Regions from separate parts of the Desulfosarcina ovata subsp. ovata genome, predicted to be linked through region 2. Evidence: predicted binding sites of a transcription regulator. Region 2 holds the regulator's gene; the other holds the start of a gene.
The links. The regulator sigma-54, encoded in region 2, starts transcription at its own class of promoters, with help from an activator protein. The targets are predictions, from matches to a motif close to TNTGGCACANTTTCTGCTNT.
Positions count from the first base shown of each region.

Region 1: GN112_RS20100 (P-II family nitrogen regulator) is a predicted target of sigma-54. The motif match lies at 7,519-7,538, and genes of this name have one in related genera.

Region 1 is NZ_AP021879.1:4,544,498-4,554,168, forward strand. Features, by position in the region: gene GN112_RS20070 (IS4 family transposase) at 1-858, shown strand, start outside; gene GN112_RS20075 (hypothetical protein) at 1,589-1,819, shown strand; gene GN112_RS20080 (molybdopterin-containing oxidoreductase family protein) at 1,823-3,643, shown strand; gene GN112_RS20085 ((Fe-S)-binding protein) at 3,962-5,242, opposite strand; gene mce (methylmalonyl-CoA epimerase) at 5,289-5,693, opposite strand; gene GN112_RS20095 (pyridoxal phosphate-dependent aminotransferase) at 5,758-6,939, opposite strand; gene GN112_RS20100 (P-II family nitrogen regulator) at 7,606-7,944, shown strand; gene GN112_RS20105 (ammonium transporter) at 8,016-9,422, shown strand.
Region 2 is NZ_AP021879.1:123,659-133,329, forward strand. Features, by position in the region: gene secG (preprotein translocase subunit SecG) at 1-215, opposite strand, end outside; gene tpiA (triose-phosphate isomerase) at 240-1,001, opposite strand; gene gap (type I glyceraldehyde-3-phosphate dehydrogenase) at 1,013-2,017, opposite strand; gene GN112_RS00580 (PTS sugar transporter subunit IIA) at 2,156-2,569, opposite strand; gene rapZ (RNase adapter RapZ) at 2,621-3,580, opposite strand; gene GN112_RS00590 (PTS sugar transporter subunit IIA) at 3,567-4,025, opposite strand; gene hpf (ribosome hibernation-promoting factor, HPF/YfiA family) at 4,112-4,636, opposite strand; gene rpoN (RNA polymerase factor sigma-54) at 4,756-6,189, opposite strand; gene lptB (LPS export ABC transporter ATP-binding protein) at 6,191-6,913, opposite strand; gene lptA (lipopolysaccharide transport periplasmic protein LptA) at 6,946-7,512, opposite strand; gene lptC (LPS export ABC transporter periplasmic protein LptC) at 7,493-8,062, opposite strand; gene GN112_RS00620 (KdsC family phosphatase) at 8,059-8,577, opposite strand; gene kdsA (3-deoxy-8-phosphooctulonate synthase) at 8,587-9,375, opposite strand; gene GN112_RS00630 (M23 family metallopeptidase) at 9,551-9,671, shown strand, end outside.

The DNA of each region.
Region 1 (9,671 bases), 4.4 Mb from region 2:
GCTTGTTACAAGAAAACCGCTAATGCGATCAAAATGCATTTATCTTTTGAACTCAACCGAATGATTCCAACCGAATTTATCAGTACGGAAGGTAACTTTTCCGAAAAAGAATTTGTTAAGCAAATTCTTCGCGAAGGCATTACATATGTCTGTGATCGAGGCTATATCGCTTTCAATCTGTTCAAGCAGATATCCGACAGCAATGCATTTTTTATTATTCGCGGAAAGTCGAATATGACGTACACTGTAAAAGAGTGTCTCACTGCCACCGTACCGGATACATTCTTGAAATTTTTCAGTGACATCACAGATTCAAATATAATATTCAATAGCGATGAAAACAAAGCAAGTTATCGTATTGTTAGCTTTACGGCTATGGGCGAAAACTACATTTTGATCACAAACAGAAATGATTTGACAACTTACGAAATTATAATGCTTTACGCTTACAGGTGGCAAGTGGAACTTTTTTTTCGCTTCATAAAAAGAACCTTCAAGGGAATTCACTTAATGAGCCAATCTCCTCATGGCGTACAGATACAATTCTACTTGTATATGATTGCTTATCTATTGTTATTATCATTCAAACAAGATACGGAAATAATAAGCAGAGAAAATGAAAAAGATGAGCATGAATCTGAAGAAAATAATAAGAACGAAACCTTGCTAACTTCATCTTCATGCTCCAATTCAAATGCAAAAAGACCATATGTTTGCGGGTTAGTAACTCTTCTTGGAGAAAAATTAAAACAGTTTTATAAAATTGGTCTTCACTGGTTATTAGCAGTAAAAAATAATTTGTTAGAAATATTTGATGTGAATATCGCCAAAGTTATTGCTCAATACTCTTATCAATGAATGTGCCGAACAGTATTGGTTTTTTATACAGTAATGTCAGCCTATCCATTGAGGGGTTCAGCGTTTGGTAGACTGATATTTTCCAGCTCGGTTTATTGTTCCCCCTCAAAATTGTATGCAACCTGCCTCCACCGGTTCGGTACAACCCACCATCGTATGAAAACCGCTTGGATTTTTTATAAATATGGTCGCCCCATGGTCGTTATGGGGCGGCTTTTTGTTACCGCCCAAAAAACACCATCGTATATCATCTTTGATATGAACGATTGATATGCTAAGCTGTACAAACGGTCAAGAATCACCCGGTAAGATGATAATAGACTAAAATTTTAGGACATATTTATATATGGATAGCATTTTGGCTGTTTTCGCTAGCTTTGCAGATATCGATGTTGATACCAAAAAACGCTGAATCGCATTTTTTTTTTGCTTGACAAAATCTGGCCGCCTGGGTAGACATAGAGATCAATAGTTCTCCATGGAGAATCTTAAGTCAAGCAACGGCCCATGGAGCGAAAACATATGAAACAACAGTGCTTCACAGAACCTTAACAAGGATTCTGTTAATCAACGTGGATCGATACGGGTTTCTTCAAGGCGGGAATGAAACCGCCCTACCGCCCCAGCTGGAACCGTCAGGCGGCCTTGCCGAAGACGCTGATTGTATACACAAGCAAGCGAAGATTCGTTCAATACGTCAACCACATTTTTAAATTTTGGAGGGTCTGCGATGGAAGTCATTAAAACCGATTGTGGCCTATGTATCAACTGTTGCGGCATCAATGCATATGTTGAAGACGGCAAGCTGATCAAAGTGGAGGGAATTGAGGATCATTGGCTCAACAAAGGCGCCATTTGTCCCAAGGGCGAACGCGTTCCCGAATATGTCTATTCCGCCAACCGCGTCAAGACCCCGTTGAAGAAGGTCGACGGCAAATTCCAGTCGGTCTCCTGGGACTAGGCATTGCAGGAAATCGGCGACAAGCTACTGGAGCTCAAAGACAAATACGGCGCCAAAACCCTGGCCACCTATACCGGCTCCGTCGGTGTGGAACACTTTGAAATGGCCGCCTTCAACCAGCGCTTCCGCGGTGCTTACGGCAGCCCCAACTTCTTCAACGCAGAAGGAAACTGCTTCCGCTCCCGTATCCTCGCCCGCCAGATCACCTTTGGCCGCTATCCGGTGGAAGAACCGGCCAACGCCGACTGTATCATTCTCTGGGGCCGCAACCCGGATGAAAGCTACTTTCCCATGGGTCGCATCATCCGTGATGCCGTCAAAGCCGGCGCATCCCTGATCACCATCGATGTGCGTCGCATTCCCATCTCCAAACATGGCATTTTCATGCAGCCGCGTCCGGGCACGGACGCGGCCATCGGCCAGGCCATGATCCATGTGATCATCAAAGAAGGGCTGTATGACAAGGAGTTTGTCGAAAAATACTGCCATGGTTTTGACAAACTGGCCGAATCCGTCGCCGACTGCACGCCCGAATGGGCCGCCAAGGTCACCGGTGTGGGCGCCGCGGAAATCCGTATGATTTCCCGCATGTTCGCCAATGCCAATGCCGGCTGCATCGTTGAAGGCGTGGGGGGCATGAACCAGGGGACCAATGGTCTGCAGAACCATCGGCTTTACTCCATCCTGCAAGCTATCACCGGCAATGTCGAACGTCCTGGCGGATGGGTCACCTGTCCGATGATTCGCCTGGCCGACATGCGCCTGACCGATAAAATCGAAGGCAATGCCTTGGGATATGATGAATTTCCCGTATTTCATCAGTTCGGTAAAAATCCGCCCCCTTATGGGTCCTCATCCCTGATGTGCGATACCATGATCACGGGCAACCCTTACCCGATCAAGGCCTTCATCTGCTCGGGCGGCAACCCGGCCGTGACCTTTGCCGATACCAAGCGCTTCAACGCCGCCATGAAAAACCAGGACCTGATCGTGGTCATGGATCCCATGATGACCGAAACCGCCAACCTGGCCGACTATGTCCTGCCCGCCTGCACCTGCTTTGAAGAGACCGGCATAGGCGGATTCCCTTACGGTATCTCCTATTGCGAGCCTTGGATTATGCTGCGCAAAGCCGTGATCGAACCGCTGTATGAAAGCAAATCGATCTGGTGGATCTGGAGCGAACTGGGCCGCAAGATGGGATACGAGGAATACTTCCCGTGGAACTCGGACGAGGAAGTGGCCGAACACTTTTTCTCCACCTCCGGCATCACCATGCAGCAGTTGAAGGATAACCCGGAAGGCCTCTACTTCGGTAAAAAAGAGTACGGGTACCACGAGAAAAAAGGATTTTTCACTGCCAGCAAGAAGGTCGAGCTTTACTCGGATCGTATGGCCGAGTTGGGTGCCGATCCCATTCCCGTGCATGTCGAGCCCGAACAGAGCAAGGTCAGCAATCCGGAACTGGCCAAGGAATACCCGGAAGTCCTTAACACCGGCGCCCGAACCGTCGAATACATCGATGCCCAGATGCGCGATACCACCTTGCGCGTGGTCCGCCCTGAACCCGAGGCGGAAATCAACACGGCTACCGCCGACAAGTACAATATCTTCGATGGTGAATTAATCGGTATCGAAACCCCGCGCGGCAGCATCAAGATGCGCGCTTTGGTTACCCCGGACATTCTGCCCGGCGTCGTTAACGTCCCCCATGGCTGGGCCGATGCCAACTGTAATGTCCTTTTGGATGCCGAACTGCTTGACCCGGTCTCCGGTTACATCACCATGCGCGGTGTGGCCTGCCGGTTGGTTAAACTGTCTTAATCGAAAACAGGGCCGGCGCTTGTCGAAAGACGGCGCCAGCCGATATAATATAGTGTTTAAGACAATGTTTTTGGCAAGGCCAGAGGGAGGAAGCTGTATAACCCATACCGCTTTCGACCGATAACGTAGCCCAAAAACATTGTTTTGAATGCTATATCACCTGGCCGCCGGCAGACGGCGGCACCCACTTCCAAACAGACCCACATTGGGAACGGTGCGCAAGTTGCCCTCCAAGCAACGCGTGCCGTTTCCCGTTTTGACGCGTTCTCTTTTTTCGCTCAATTTTGCGGTGAGGATACCGGCCGTTGCCTTCCGGGTTCAGTCGTCCAGCGCTTCCGCGCAAAGCTCAATAGGATGACGGATGGCGATCCCTGAACCGGCCTGGGAGAGCATGTCGGCCATTTGGATCATGCAGGCCGGACATCCCGTAACCAGCACGTCCGCGCAGGTATCCATGATCTGAGCCGCTTTCTTTCGACCGATTTCCCTGGAAAGACCATAGTACTTCAGATTGAAGCAGCCGCCCATGCCGCAGCACCGGTCCGGCTCGGCCATTTCTTTCAGCCGGTAACCGGGGGCCGCGTTGATTACGGCGCGGGGCTCCTTGAACACATTCAGGCCTTTTTTCAGGTGGCACGGGTCGTGGTAGGTAACCATGCGCGGTGCTGCCGATGATTCTGGCAGGGCAGGCAATCCGGATTCGCGCACCAGGAACTGGCTGATGTCCATGGTCCGGTCGGCCAGCTGTGAGGCCTCTTGCCGATAGCGCCGGCCGGCCATTTGCGGCCACACTTTGTGAATGGTGCTGGTGCAGGTGGCGCAGGCGGTCACCAGCACATCGAACGCGCCCGTTGAAAAGCGCTGCAGATTGTGGGCCAGCAGTTTTTCAAATGTTTGCATGTCCCCGCTGGAGAGCGCCGGAATACCACAGCACCCTTGGTTTTCCGGCAGATAGATCCCCACTCCCAGATGCTCCAGAACGCGGACCACACTGCGGGCCACATGGGGAAAGATTTTATCGATCAGGCAACCGGTAAAAAGGGCCACTTTCAGCCCTGATTTGCCCGCCGGTCGATCCAGGAAGGGAACCTGGCGATGGAAGGGCTCTGCTGCGAGAAGTTGGAAATGGCGATCCTGAAACCATGGTGACATGGCCCGGACACAGGAGGTGTTCAGGACGTCATTGGCCGGACGGGTGAAAAGGGCCTGAAAACGGGCCGCCCACTCGGCCAATCGGTCGAAAAGGGCCGGGTGGGACAGCATCCCCCGCAGAATCACCCGGTTGGCCGGTGAGAGGCCCATATACCCGCCCAGAACGGCGCGGGCTTTGAGAAAAATTTCCTGGGCGTGGACTCCGCTGGGGCAACTGGCCGTGCACGACCCGCAAAGCAGGCATTTGTCGATCCGCCGAGAGACCCCTTGAGGGTCGTCGAACATCCTTTCCATCAGGCCGCTTAGCAGCGCCAGTTTGCCCCGGGCCACATCAGTCTCCCGACCGGTCTGTTCAAAAAGCGGGCAGACCGAATGGCACATGCCGCAACGCATGCAGGCATCCAGTTGATCTTCCAGCTCCCGCATGAGGCGGGCAAGTACTTCCATGGAGGCCGTCATTAAGCCATCGCTATGGGCAAACGCACCAATCAGATCAGTCCCGCTGGCAAAGCTCCACCAGGACGCCATTGGTGGCTTTGGGGTGTAAAAAAGCAATTTTTGCGCCACCGGCACCGATTCTGGGTTGCTGGTCGATCAAGGCCACGCCCTTTTCCTTCAGTTCCGCCAGTGCGGCCTCGATGTCGGCAACCCGAAAGGCCACATGTTGGATTCCCTGGCCGCGTTTTTCGATGTATTTGGCCACCGGTCCGTCCGGTGCGGTCGACTCCAGCAGTTCCACTTCGCTTTGCCCTACCGGAAAAAATGCCGTGGTGACCTTCTGCTCGGCAACGGTTTCCGTCCCTTCAAAATCGAGCCCCAGAATTCCAGACCAGAAGGATTTGCCGTCTTCGATGCTGTTCACCGCGATACCCAGATGATCGATTTTTAAGATTTTCATGTGTGCATCCTCCTTTTGCTTGAAGCAGTGGAATGAAAATAGGTCATCTGTTTCTGGATGGGAACTATTTATATTGCTGCATCACTTTCTTGAAACCCGGCAGGGAATTGACAATGGTCTGATCGTCAACGCAGAAAGCGATGCGAAAATGGCCGGGGCCGGCAAAACCGCTACCGGGAACGACCAGGATCAGTTCTTTCTGCAGGGCGGTGACAAAGGCCACATCATCGGCGATGGGCGTTCGCGGAAACAGATAAAAGGCTCCGGTCGGTGTGATGAAATCGTAGCCGGCGTCGGCCAGGCCGTCACAGAAAAGGTCCCGTTTGCGCTGATATTCGGCGATGTCCACACTCATTCCCTGCATGCCGGCCACCACACGCTGCATCAGGGCGGGGGCATTTACAAAACCGAGAATACGGTTGGCCAGCGCCATTCCCGCCATGACCTCTTTTTTATGGGTGGTTGCCGGATTCAGCGCGGCAAAGCCGATTCGCTCGCCGGGAATGGATATGTCTTTTGAATACGAGGTGGCGATGATGCTCTGATCGTAACTTTGAAAAATGGACGGCACGTCAGCGCCATCGAAAACGATTTTCCGATAGGGCTCGTCGGAAATCAGATAAATAATGTGTCCGAATGCCTCGCTCTTCTGGCTGAGCAGTTGGCCCAACGCATCCAGGCTGGCCTTGTCATAGATTTGGCCGGTGGGATTGTTGGGCGAATTGATCAGCACAATTTTTGTTTTGGCGGTGATGGCATCACCCATGGCCTCCAGGTCGAGGGTAAAATCAGGACGGGTATTGACCATTTTAAGGACGCCGCCGTGGTTGTCCGCATAAAATCCATATTCCACAAAACAGGGCGCCGGGCTCAGCACTTCATCACCGGGATCCAAAAGCGCCTTGAAGATGACATTCAGCGCACCGGCCGCACCGCAGGTCATGATGATCTCATCGCAGGTAATGGCAAGACCCTGTTCACGGGTCAGATAGTCCGCAATGGAAACACAGACCTGGGGAAAACCGGCCTGGGGCATGTAACAATGGTCGCCAAGCCCGCAGCTGTCCACCGTATCCCGCAGGATTTCGTTGAATTTTTCCGGTGGCGGCAGGTTTGGGTTCCCCAGACTGAAATCGAACACCTTATCGGCGCCATGCTCGGCTTTCAGCCGGGCCCCTTCTTCAAACATTTTTCGAATCCAGGACGATTTGGTCATCATCTCGTTTATTTTTTTAGCGATTGTCATCTATGGTTCTCCCGTCGGACGAATACGTTGTGTAAAAAGAGTGCCGTCAGCTTTGTCAAAAAAAGTAGCTTATGGATATCAAAGGTAAAATTCAAGTCATAAATTAAAGTGGAAAACAAAGCGGCGGGGCCGGATGCGACGTCACCCCGAAATTATCGGCACGGGGCAAATACCGCGTATATTGGAAAAATACAATTTTGTAATCGTTCATTAGAATAAACGTTTCAATCCAACCTATATCAGCCGCCACGGCCCTTGGCCGTACCCGAATTGGAAGTACCCCCGACGACTCGGCAACCTTTTGCGACCGCTTCATAAAAGCACCTTGCCAAGGCCCGTCCACATTCCGCGATCCCTTTTTCGCACCCACAATTTCTAACGGGCACCCGCCCGTCTGTGGACACCCGGCAAAGCGCTATGGCTTTAAAATGACATATTTGTATTAAATCAAATAAAAAACACAAAAAAAGTAATTTTGTCAGTTATAAAATTACATTGTTGTGATTATTTCCAGAGAAGACTTACCTCCGATAATTTTATTATATAATAATTTCTTATTGTTAACAATGCTGAAGCAACTCTGGCACAGCGGTTGCTGAAAGTAAAGGGCAACAGGAGTTAAAGCCCGGGAGTGCTCAACGTTTTTACCAACAGGAGAGATTTGCAATGAAGAAAATTGAAGCGATTGTCAAGCCGTTCAAACTGGATGATGTGAAGGACGCCCTCAATCGAATCGGTGTATCGGGCATGACGGTCAGCGAAGTAAAAGGCTTCGGCCGCCAGCGGGGTCATAAGGAAATTTACCGCGGTGCCGAATACCAGACCGACTTCGTACCCAAGGTCAAAATTGATCTGGTCGTCGACGCTGACATGGTCGACCAGGTCATTTCCACCATTACCGAGGTGGCCAATACCGGCAGTGTGGGAGACGGCAAGATCTTCGTCATGTCCATCGAAGGTGCCTGGCGGATTCGGACCGGCGAATCGGGAAAAGAGGCGATTTAAGCAGTTCCGACATAAACAAGACCTTGAATAACCATACAATTTACACCCATCCCATTGACAAGGAGAAAAAAATGAAATTCAAAGCCTTTATCCTGCTGCTGCTGGTAACCCTGATCAGTGTTCCCGTTGCCATGGCATCCGATCCCGAACCCACTGTACTGAGCAACAAGGAAGCCATCGATCTGGTCCAGACCCATGCCAACTACGTGTGGACGCTGGTCGCCGCGGCCCTGGTTTTCTTTATGCAGGCCGGCTTTGCCATGGTCGAATGCGGTTTTACGCGTGCGAAAAACTCTGTCAACATCATGATGAAAAACCTGATGGACTTTTCCATCGGCTCCATCTCCTTCTGGGCCATTGGTTTCGGCATCATGTTCGGTGCCAGTGCTACCGGCTGGTTTGGCACCACAGGTTTTTTCCTTAGCGATTTCACCCCTGACGGTGATCCCTGGGTGCTGGCCTTCTGGATGTTTCAGGTCGTCTTCGCCGCCACTGCCGCCACCATCGTCTCCGGTGCCATGGCGGAAAGAACCAAGTTTACCGGTTACATCATCTACAGCATTTTTATCTCCGGCCTGATTTACCCGGTGTTCGGTTCCTGGGCCTGGGGCAGCCTGTTCAACGGCAGCGGCTGGCTGGAAGGCTTCGGCTTCATCGACTTTGCCGGCTCCACCGTGGTTCACTCGGTCGGTGGCTGGGCCGGTTTGGCCGGCGCCATCGTTCTGGGTCCCCGTCTGGGCAAGTACACCAAAGACGGTAAAATCAAACCGATCCTGGGTCACAACATTCCATTGGCCGCCGTTGGTGTGTTCGTCCTCTGGCTGGGTTGGTTCGGGTTCAACCCCGGCTCCACCACCACCGCCGACACCAGCATCGCCATGATCTTCGTCAATACCAACCTGGCTGCCGCCGCCGGTGCGATTCTGGCCATGGTCGTTTCCTGGATGAAATTCGGTAAGCCCGAAGTGGGCATGAGCCTTAACGGCGCCCTGGCCGGACTGGTAGCCATTACCGCCGGCTGTGCCAATGTTTCCCCCAGCAGTTCCATTATTATCGGTGCAATTGCCGGAGTTATCGTGGTCTTCTCAGTTATGTTTTTTGACAAAATCAAAATCGACGACCCGGTCGGCGCCGTCTCTGTTCACGGTGTCAACGGTGCCTGGGGCACCCTGGCCGCCGGCATCTTCAACATCGGTGGAACCTCCGCCGGTATCATCGGGGTCCAGCTGCTGGGCATCGCCGCCTGTTTTCTGTGGACTTTTCCGATGGCCTTCATCATGTTCAAAATTATCGACAAAACCATTGGTCTGCGCGTCTCTCCGGAAGAAGAGATCGAAGGTTTGGATTACTCCGAGCATGGGGGTGTCGGCTACCCGGATTTCGGTGTCTCCACTGGCGGCACCTCCGCCACCGCCGGAATGTCCTCTTCCGCCATGGCGGGCTATGCCGCTGCGGGCAAACCGGCTCCCCAGGCATAAATTGCTGGCCGGCAAATCGATTGTGTTGATCTGACTGGCCAATCGGTTGCCTTCCTCCTCCCCAATACACCCTGAAGTGGCAGCGCTGCTTCGGGGTGTATTGTTAGGCGATTTCTGTCAAAAAATATCCCATTTTTACCTTTTTATTACGTTTCAAATCGCCATTCCAAAACACAAATGCCAAATTTGTAATTTATAAAATTTACAAGTTACGTTATTGTAGTTGACCGCCAAATAAAGAAACGCTTC
Region 2 (9,671 bases):
TACGCTAGGGTCAGGGAGGTGAGCATGAACACGATGGCGGCAACCGTGGTTGCCTTGCTTAAAAAGGTCGATGCCCCGGTGCTGCCAAACAGCGTCTGGCTGCTGCCCCCACCGAAAGCGGCGCCCATATCGGCCCCTTTACCGGTTTGCAGCAGAACAATCATGATCAGGGCGATGCAAACAACCACATGGATAATGATCAGAAATATGGACATCAGTTATCGTCTTTAACCGTTCTGTTAATCATTAAAAAAGACCAGCTTGCTGAATGTTTCGGGATCCAGGCTGGCTCCGCCAACCAGTGCGCCGTCAACATCAGGCATTTCCATCAATGCCTTTACGTTGTCAGGCTTCACACTCCCGCCGTAAAGAATCCGGACGGCGCTGGCAAAAGGTTTTCCAAAAAGCGAGTCGAGAAGATTTCTGATGAAGCGGTGCGCTTCCTGGGCCTGTTCGCGAGTGGCCGTCTTTCCGGTTCCGATCGCCCAGACCGGCTCGTAGGCGACGACGATGTCCGCCTGCCCATCAAAAGCAAAACCATTTAGACCATCTCGTACCTGTTTGTCAAGCACAGAAAATGTATTCCCGGCTTCACGTTCGGTTTCCGATTCGCCAATACACAGCACTGGCGTCAGATTGGCGGATAACGCCGCTTTGATCTTCATATTGACGGTTTCATCCGTTTCGCCAAAAAACTGACGCCGTTCGGAGTGGCCGACAATGACCTGGCTGCAGCCGGCGTCAGCCAGCATCTGGGCGGATATTTCACCGGTAAAGGCGCCCTGGGATTCCCAGTGCAGATTCTGCCCGGCCAACGCGATCGGGCTGCCTTTCAAAACCTGGCCCACCTGGTAGAGCGCGGTAAACGTCGGTGCGATCATCACCTCAACACCCGTTGCCGAAGTGACCAGTGTCTTTATTCGACTGGCCGCTTCCACCGCCTGGGCACCGGTTTTATGCATTTTCCAGTTTCCGGCAATCAGTGGCGTTCGATTGTTCATCAGCTTCCCTCCTACAGGTGTTTGCCGATCATTGCCGCCAGATCAACCATGCGGTTGGAATAACCGGTTTCATTGTCGTACCAGGAGAGTACCTTGACCATGTTGCCGACCACATAGGTGGTTTGGGCATCAACGATCGAGGAGAGGGGACAACCGTTAAAGTCCGAGGAGACCAAAGGCAGGTCGCAATAGCCCAGGATTCCCTTAAGAGCCCCTTCGGAGGCTTCTTTCAGTGCTTCGTTGACGTCGGTTTTGTTGACACCGGATTTCTCCAGGTTAACCACCACATCGACGATGGAGACGTTGGGGGTGGGTACGCGAATAGCCAGCCCGTTCAGTTTGCCCTCCAACTCGGGCAGCACCAGGGCGACCGCTTTTGCGGCACCCGTGGTCGTCGGAATCATTGACAGCGCGGCCGCCCTGGCGCGTCGCAGGTCTTTGTGGGGGAAATCAAGCAGACGCTGATCTCCGGTATACGAATGGATGGTGGTCATCAGTCCGTTTTGAATGCCAAAATTTTCCAGCATCACTTTTGCCACCGGCGCCAGGCAGTTTGTCGTACAGGAGGCATTGGAGATGATATGGTGCTGTTTGGGGTCATACTTATTGGCGTTGACGCCCATGACGATGGTCGCATCCGGGTTTTGTGCCGGGGCGGAGATGATGACCTTACGAGCACCGGCGGTAAGGTGTTTGGCGGCGTTGTCACGGTCACGGAAAAGGCCGGTGCACTCGCAGGCAATGTCAACGCCATGGTCTTTCCAGGCCAGCTTTTCAGGATCCTTGATCGCCGTATAAGCGATGGTTTGGCCATCGACTTCGATGGCTCCCTCCTTGGCCCTGATCTCCATGTCCAACTTGTCATGCACAGAATCATACTTCAGCAGGTGCGCCATGGTTGCCGCATCGGTCAGATCGTTGATCGCAACGACCTCCACATCCGGATGATTCAGGGCCGCACGAAATACCACACGGCCAATTCTGCCAAATCCGTTGATCCCTATTTTTATTGCCATCCCGTCCTCCTTTGTGGTTAATGCCACAAGCCGATGATCGATGATCTGAATTAAATAATAAAAGGGGCGGCCCCCGAACTGAATCGACTTTTTCGTCGTTCCCGATTTACAGGATGGGAAAGAGCCCCGGCAGGCGTTTCATTCCCGTTTATTTCCCTTTAATATGCTGCTGGCCAATGAGATACTTTTTTTCCCGAAAGACTCAAGGTTGACTGCCAGTTCTGAGAGGGACTGGTTTTTTCGGGCACTGGCCGCGCGTATCAGAATTGGCAGGTTGACCCCGGAAATGACCTCGACCCGTCCTTCCTCCAGAAATGCGTAACTGAGATTGGACGGCGTTCCGCCAAACATATCCGTCAAAATCAGAATGCCTTCATCACTTTTCAGTTTTTTTATACTATCGGCAATTTTGTTGCGCAGTTTATCCGCGTTTTCGTTAAGGTCAATGGAGACGGCGGCCATCGCCTCCGGCCGTTCACCGAGAATGAAGTCCGCTGCTTCCAGCAATGCATCTCCGAGTCGGCAATGAGTCACTACTAAAACGCCAATCATATCAATCCGTCTTTCATGGTATTGGGGAAATAACGGAACCGAAAAATACTTTTATGGTGAAATTGATTTATCAATATCGCGATGGGCCAGTTCCGCTTTACGACCCGACGCCACAATATGATCATAAATTTGTTTTGCAATCACCACAGAACGATGACGACCTCCTGTACAGCCGATGGCAATGGTGAGATAGGCTTTCCCCTCGGCTTCATATTGGGGAATCAAAATGTCCAGCAGGTCGGTGTATCTCCGTAAAAATAAACAGGTTTGCTCATTATTCAAGACGAACGTGCGAATTTTTTCAGTTTTCCCGTTCAGTGGCCGCAACGTTTCAACGAAGTAGGGGTTTTTCAGAAAACGGACATCCATGACCAGGTCTGCCTGCGCGGGGAGACCGTATTTATAACCAAATGAAAGGATTTCCGTTTGCATTGCGCCATTTTTTGTGATGTCCGTGGCCATTTTCCGAACGATGGTTTTGAGTTCGTGAACATTGAGTGTGGAGGTGTCAATGATCCGATCGGCCTTATCGCGCAGTGGGGTCAGAAGAATTTGCTCTTCACGGATTGCATCGTGAAGATTTTTGTCGATGGACAGAGGATGCTTACGGCGCGTCTGGCTATATCGGCGAACCAGGGTTGCTTCATCGGCTTCGAGAAAGATCAGCCGAAAGCGAAATTGTTTTTGCCGCAGGTGATTAACAACGGTTTCATAATTCAGGAGAAACCCGCTGTCCCGAACGTCCATGCCAAACACCAAACCGCTAAATGCACCGGCATTGCCGGCTGGCAAGGATAAAAACTGTGATAGCAGTGCCACGGGCATGTTGTCCACACAGTAGCAGCCCGAATCCTCAAATGCAGCCAAGGCCGTACTTTTCCCAGAACCCGCCTGTCCGGTGACGATGGTAATGGGATTCTTTTTCACGGTGTCTTTTTCCCCTGATGCGTTAAGCCTATCAGGCTGTTCGGGGCGTTGCCGTAATGATCCCGGACCATTAGAAATCGTCATCCTCCCCGCCGATGACGGCAATGACCTCCTCGGCGCTGCCCGCTTTCATCAGCATCTCCTTGAGGGAGTCTTTCTTCAGCATCCGGGATATACGCGCCAGCAATTTCAGGTGAAGATCCGTCGCATGCTCGGGGGTAATCAGCAAAAAGAAGAGGTGGGTCGGGCGGCCGTCAATGGATTCGAAATCAACTCCCTTGCGGCTCAGCCCAAATCCGAGTACCAAACGTTCCAGGTTTTTCAGTTTGCCATGGGGAATGCCGATTCCGTCGCCAATGCCGGTGCTGCCCAGGCGTTCACGTTCCATCAGCACGCGGACCATGTCATTGGGGTCAATGCCGGTAATCCGGGCCGTCGGCGCTACCAGCTCATTTAGAATACCGATCTTGTCTTTGGCTTTTAAATCTACAAGAATCGCTTCTTTGTCGAGAACATCCAATATTTTCATTACAGTATCATCCGATCGGGCATCTGTCGCCATGTGGATCGTTTGCTGCCTGCCGGGTATGGTTTTGACCGGCTTTTGTTTCGAGGCTACGGTCGGGGTTGGATCAGCCCGAAATGGCCATCTTTTTGCCGATACAGCACATTCACCATGTTCGTACGGGCATCTGTGAATACCAGGAAACTGTCCGTCGTCAGATCCATTTGCATGACCGCCTCATCCACATCCATGGGTTTGTACTCAATATGGTGGATCCGTACCCGTGGCTGACCGGCGGAATCGTCTGTCCCTTTGGCAGCATCGGTGGCGAAGTTTTTTCCCTTGCTGCGATGAGTCCGGCTTTTCTGCTTGCTCCTTTTTATCTGAACCTCCATCTTGTCAAGCACCATATCAATGGCGGCATACATCTCCTCAGTCTCTTCCTTACCGTTGATGGAGAGCCGGTCACCGGTAAGATTAATCTCGGCACTGTGGCGGAATTTTTCAATGGACAAAACGACATTGGCCTCTGCCGGTCCGTTGAAATATTTTTCCAGGCGGTTCAGTTTTTCGCTCACATAGGTTCTCAAGGCCTCGGAAGACTCGAGATTTTTAAATCGAACGGATGTGTTCATTAGGCAGGCTCCTTTTTGCAAATCCAGGTCGACGAGCGAGGGGGTTCAGCATTGATGGCATGGCCTGACGGATCGTGTTGCAGATAGGGCGATTTCGATGACCGGTGGTTGGGAAACCATTAAAACTGCTTTCTTTTGCTGGAGGATAAAATGCCCATCATTTCACGGTATTTGGCAACGGTTCGGCGTGCAATGTCAATGTTGTCGGCCTTGAGCATTTCGGCCATCTTGCTGTCACTGTATGGTTTTTTGGGGTTTTCACCTTCAATCAGTTTTTTTATTTTGGCCTGTACACTGGCAGACGCGATATCCTCGCCATGCACCCGCCGGATGGAACTGTTGAAAAAATACTTGAGTTCGTAGATACCCTGGGGCGTATGGGCATACTTGTTGGTGGTGACCCGGCTGATGGTGGATTCATGCATACCGATATCTTCGGCCACGTCCCTCAGGACCATGGGCTTGAGGTGAATGACACCTTTTTCGAAGAAGTCGCGCTGGAATTTAAGAATACTTTCCATCACCTTGTAGATGGTTTTCTGGCGCTGGTGAATACTGCGAATCAGCCAGGCGGCGGAACGCATTTTATCGCGAATGTAGTCTTTGGCATTGGTGCTGACTTCGTTTTTGTGCGTGATGGCGCGCTTGTAGAAGGGATTGACGCGCAATTTGGGCATGCCGTCATCGTTGAGTACGATGACGAAATCACCCTCACTTTTATAAACGTAGATGTCCGGGATGATATAGTGGGGAGTCTCCTCATTGAACTGCCGCCCCGGCTTGGGTTCCAGCGCCCGAATCACATTGACGGCGGCAACCACGTCTTTCATTTTAACTTTCAAGGCCTTGCAGATAGCCTTGAAATTTTTATTTTCTAGATTTTTAAGATGATCGGAGATAATGTCTGTCACCAGCGAATCCTCGAGGTTCAACAGGCGGGCCTGCAGCAGCAGGCATTCCCGCAAGTCCCGGGCACAAATACCCACCGGATCGAAAGACTGCATGGTTTCAAGGACATCCTCGACCATTTCAATGGATATACCGGATTGTTGCGAGAGTTCTTCGACGGAGAGCTGCAAGTATCCGTCACGATTGAGATTGCCGATGATAAGGCTGCCCACCTGTTTCTCGATATCCGTGGGGGAGAGCATCAACAGCTGCCACAGCAAATGGTCGCTGAGCGACTCCTTGGATGAGACAAAGGCTTCGTATTGGGGCGTTTCCCGGTTTTCCGATTCGAAATTGACTTTCCCGGGCGCATTGTACTCGTCGATGTAGTTACTCCAGTCGATCTCATCATTGATTTTTTCTTCAATGGTGACTTCGCGTGCATCTTCAACAGCAGCTGCCGGCGCCTCTTCGGGTTCTCCCTCCTTGGTTCGATCGGCGGTTTCCTGGACTTCCTCCAGTGTGGGATTTTCTTCCAGTTCCTGCCGAATGGTGTCCACCAGCTCAAGTCTGGACAGCTGCAACAGTTTGATCGCCATCTGGAGCTGAGGCGTCATGATGAGCTGCTGGGTCAGTTTAAGTTGTTGTCTGAGTTCAATTGCCATCTTAAAGTTTGAATTCGTCTCCTAAATAAATTCGTCTGGCGATGGTGCTTGAAGCGATCTGTTCCGGTGTTCCGTTTTCAATCACTTTGCCGTCACTGAGAATGTATGCCGAGTCACATGCGCCCAAGGTTTCGCGGACATTGTGATCGGAAATCAAAATACCAATGTTTCGGTTTTTCAAATGGGCGATGATATTCTTGATGTCAATCACCGCCAATGGGTCGATGCCGGCAAAGGGCTCGTCCAGGAGCATGAAGGCCGGATCGGTGGCCAATGCCCGGGAGATCTCCAGCCGACGCCGCTCTCCACCGGACAGGACTGCAGCCCTGGAATGGGCCACATGGCTGATTCCAAGTTCTTCGAGCAGACTGTCGGTCCGCTGGTTGCGTTGTTGCCGGGAGAGGGGCAGGGTCTCCAAGATGGCCATAATGTTCTGCCGTACCGTCAATTTCCTGAAAATGGATGCTTCCTGGGGAAGATAACCCACCCCTTGCCGGGCCCGGATGTACATGGGGGCGTCCGTGATATCCATTTCATCGAGAAACACCCTGCCTGCATCCGGCCGTACCAGCCCTACGGTCATGTAAAATGTCGTGGTCTTGCCGGCACCGTTGGGGCCTAACAGACCGATCACCTGGCCACTTTCCACCCCCAGGCTGACGTGGTCGACCACTTTGCGACCGCGATACACTTTTACCAGATCACGAACCGATAACGAGGCCATCACCGGATATCCACATTGCGCATATTCAATGGCTACTCCAACCCCGCCTCTTCAGGGAGGATGGTCGCCTTCACCTGACCATTTCTTCCACCTTCGACGGTAAAGCGTCCATCTTCCCGGTAAAAGGTGATGGTTTCACCGGTGATGATGTTGTCTCCACTGGTTACCGTAGCGCCGGGACCGGTAAGGATCAGGACACGTTTAGCTGTTATATATACTGCCTGCCTGGCAACAGCAAGCCTATTGTCGAATTTAATTTCCACGTTTCCGGTGGCCACCAGTTTCTCCATGGATTGGGCCGGCGAGGCATCGGTGGCACCGGATTTTTCGGAGAAGAAAATCTTAAGGCTGTCGGCCGTGATCTGGGTCTCTCCCTGGGTGGCACGGACATTGCCAATAAATTCCGCCTGATTGTTGGCGGTATCGGATGTCAGCCGTTGGGAGGTGATGTGGATTTGTTGAGGGGCAGTTGCGGTTGATGCTACGGGTTGACTTCCGGTATCGGCAACTGCCTGCCCGGAGAGTGAAAACAGTGCCCAGCCACAGAAAAAAAGGACCGGCAAAAAGGGGCTGACGGATTTACAATTGAAGATCTTCACTGATGATTCCTTCCACACCGCCTTCAAAATGCGTGATTCGGGTATCGAGGTTCATGGCCATGCGGTCTGCCCGCAGAGTGAATGACTCCCCGGACAGGACCACCGGGGTGTCGGCGCGAAGTTCACGGTGCTCCGGATCGTAGTCCAGGGTTTCCGTTTTAAACCGGTACAGCCGGTTGTTGGCCGAAACCCGTCCCGAAACGGTGATGCGGTTGGAGTTCGTGTGAATGGCTCCATGATCGGCGGTCAGGAAGACATTATCTCCATCTTCCATAAAGAACTCCACATCGGGCTTGACCAACTGCATAATTTTCTCTTTTTCCAGCAGGGTTGCCGATTGGGCTTCCATATGCCACTCGCGAATGCCATTTTTGCTGGCGGTCTGGCGCACCTTATCCAGATGCATGTCGGCTTTTTTTTGAATCAGATCCATGAGCATTTCGGGATCGTGGGTCGCCCGGCGATAACCGATGAAAACGGTGACAATGGCGATCAGCGACACCACCACCACCGCCAGCAGCAAGCGTTGGATCAGCCGGCGCGATGTCATGGGAACAGCCTCTCGATCAACGGCTGCCATACGCCCTTGGCCATGAGGATCCGTTCACTGATTTCGCGGATGGCCCCGCAGCCGCCGGCAGACTGCGTGGTCCAGATCGCCGTCTGTTTGATCAGATCGTGGGCATCGGCCACGGCAATGGGCACCCCGACACGCCGCAGGATCGGCAGATCCGGCAGGTCGTCCCCCACAAACGCCGTTTTTTCTGCAGGGACCCCGGTTTCGGCGAGAATTTCCGCCAAGGCGGCGGCTTTATCGTGGATACCGTCCTTGAGCAGCTGAATGCCAAGGTTCCGGCAGCGATGGACCAGTGCCATGGAACGGCGTCCGGTGACAATGCCCACCGTCAATCCGGCTTCCATGAGCATGCGGATGCCCAGTCCGTCACGAACATGAAAAACTTTGGTTTCCTGGCCGGCGTCGTCGTAAATCACCTGTCCGGTGGTCAGTACGCCATCGACATCCATCAGGAGCAGGTCAATCTGGGCAAGGCGGGTGTCAATCATGGGTTGCTTTCAGGCAGTCACTGCGGTTTTGATGGCCATCAGCTGGGTCAACAGGTCGGGCAGTTGGTCCAGATCAAGGGAATTGGGGCCGTCACAAAGGGCCTTGTCGGGGTTTTCATGAACTTCCAGAAAAATTCCGTCGGCTCCGGCGGCAACGGCGGCGCGCGCCAGCACCGGAGCGAACTCGCGCTGGCCCCCCGAGCTTTTTCCCGCCCCACCGGGCAGCTGGACGCTGTGGGTGGCGTCGAAAATCACCGGGCAGCCGGTCTGCTGCATAATCTGAATCCCACGGAAGTCCACCACCAAGTTATTGTATCCGAACATTACCCCACGCTCGGTGATCATCGGTTGGGTACTGGAAACCGAACGCACCTTTTCAACAATGTTGACCATGTCCCAGGGGGCCAGAAACTGGCCTTTTTTGATATTTACCGGTTTGCCGGTTGTGGCCACGGCCAGAATGAGATCCGTCTGCCGGCATAGAAACGCGGGAATCTGGATGACGTCGAGGACTTTTGCCGCCGCTTCGACCTCACTGATCCGATGGACATCCGAAATCACGGCAACGCCCAGCGTCTCTTTTATCCGCGACAGGGTTCGTAGACCATCGGTCAGGCCCGGCCCCCGGAATGAGGTAATCGAGGTACGGTTGGCCTTGTCATAGGAGGCCTTGAAGGTAAACGGGATGCCGAGATCGTCGGTGATCGCTTTGAGCCGGGTGGCAATGCGCAGGGTAACGGCCTCGTCTTCGATAACGCAAGGACCGCTAACCAAAAAAAAAGGGCGTTGGGATTTCATCGCATTTCATCTTTCATCGATTGTTGAAAACATGTTTTCCTATGTATCCTCGGTAGGTTAAAAAGTCAAGTGGTCAGAAAATGGCCCTTGATTACAGATGGCTTAACTGGTAATGTCCACAATTTAAGGGCATGGCCGGTTTCGCAGACCAAAACCATCGAAAGGAAAATTGCTGTTGAACAGAAAAGGTCGTTCGATCAAACCGATCCTGGTGGTCATCCTGGTGCTGCTTGTCAGCATCCCTGCCGTATGGCTGACCATTATTCGTATGGAAGGCACCGCTCCGGCGCTGGAAC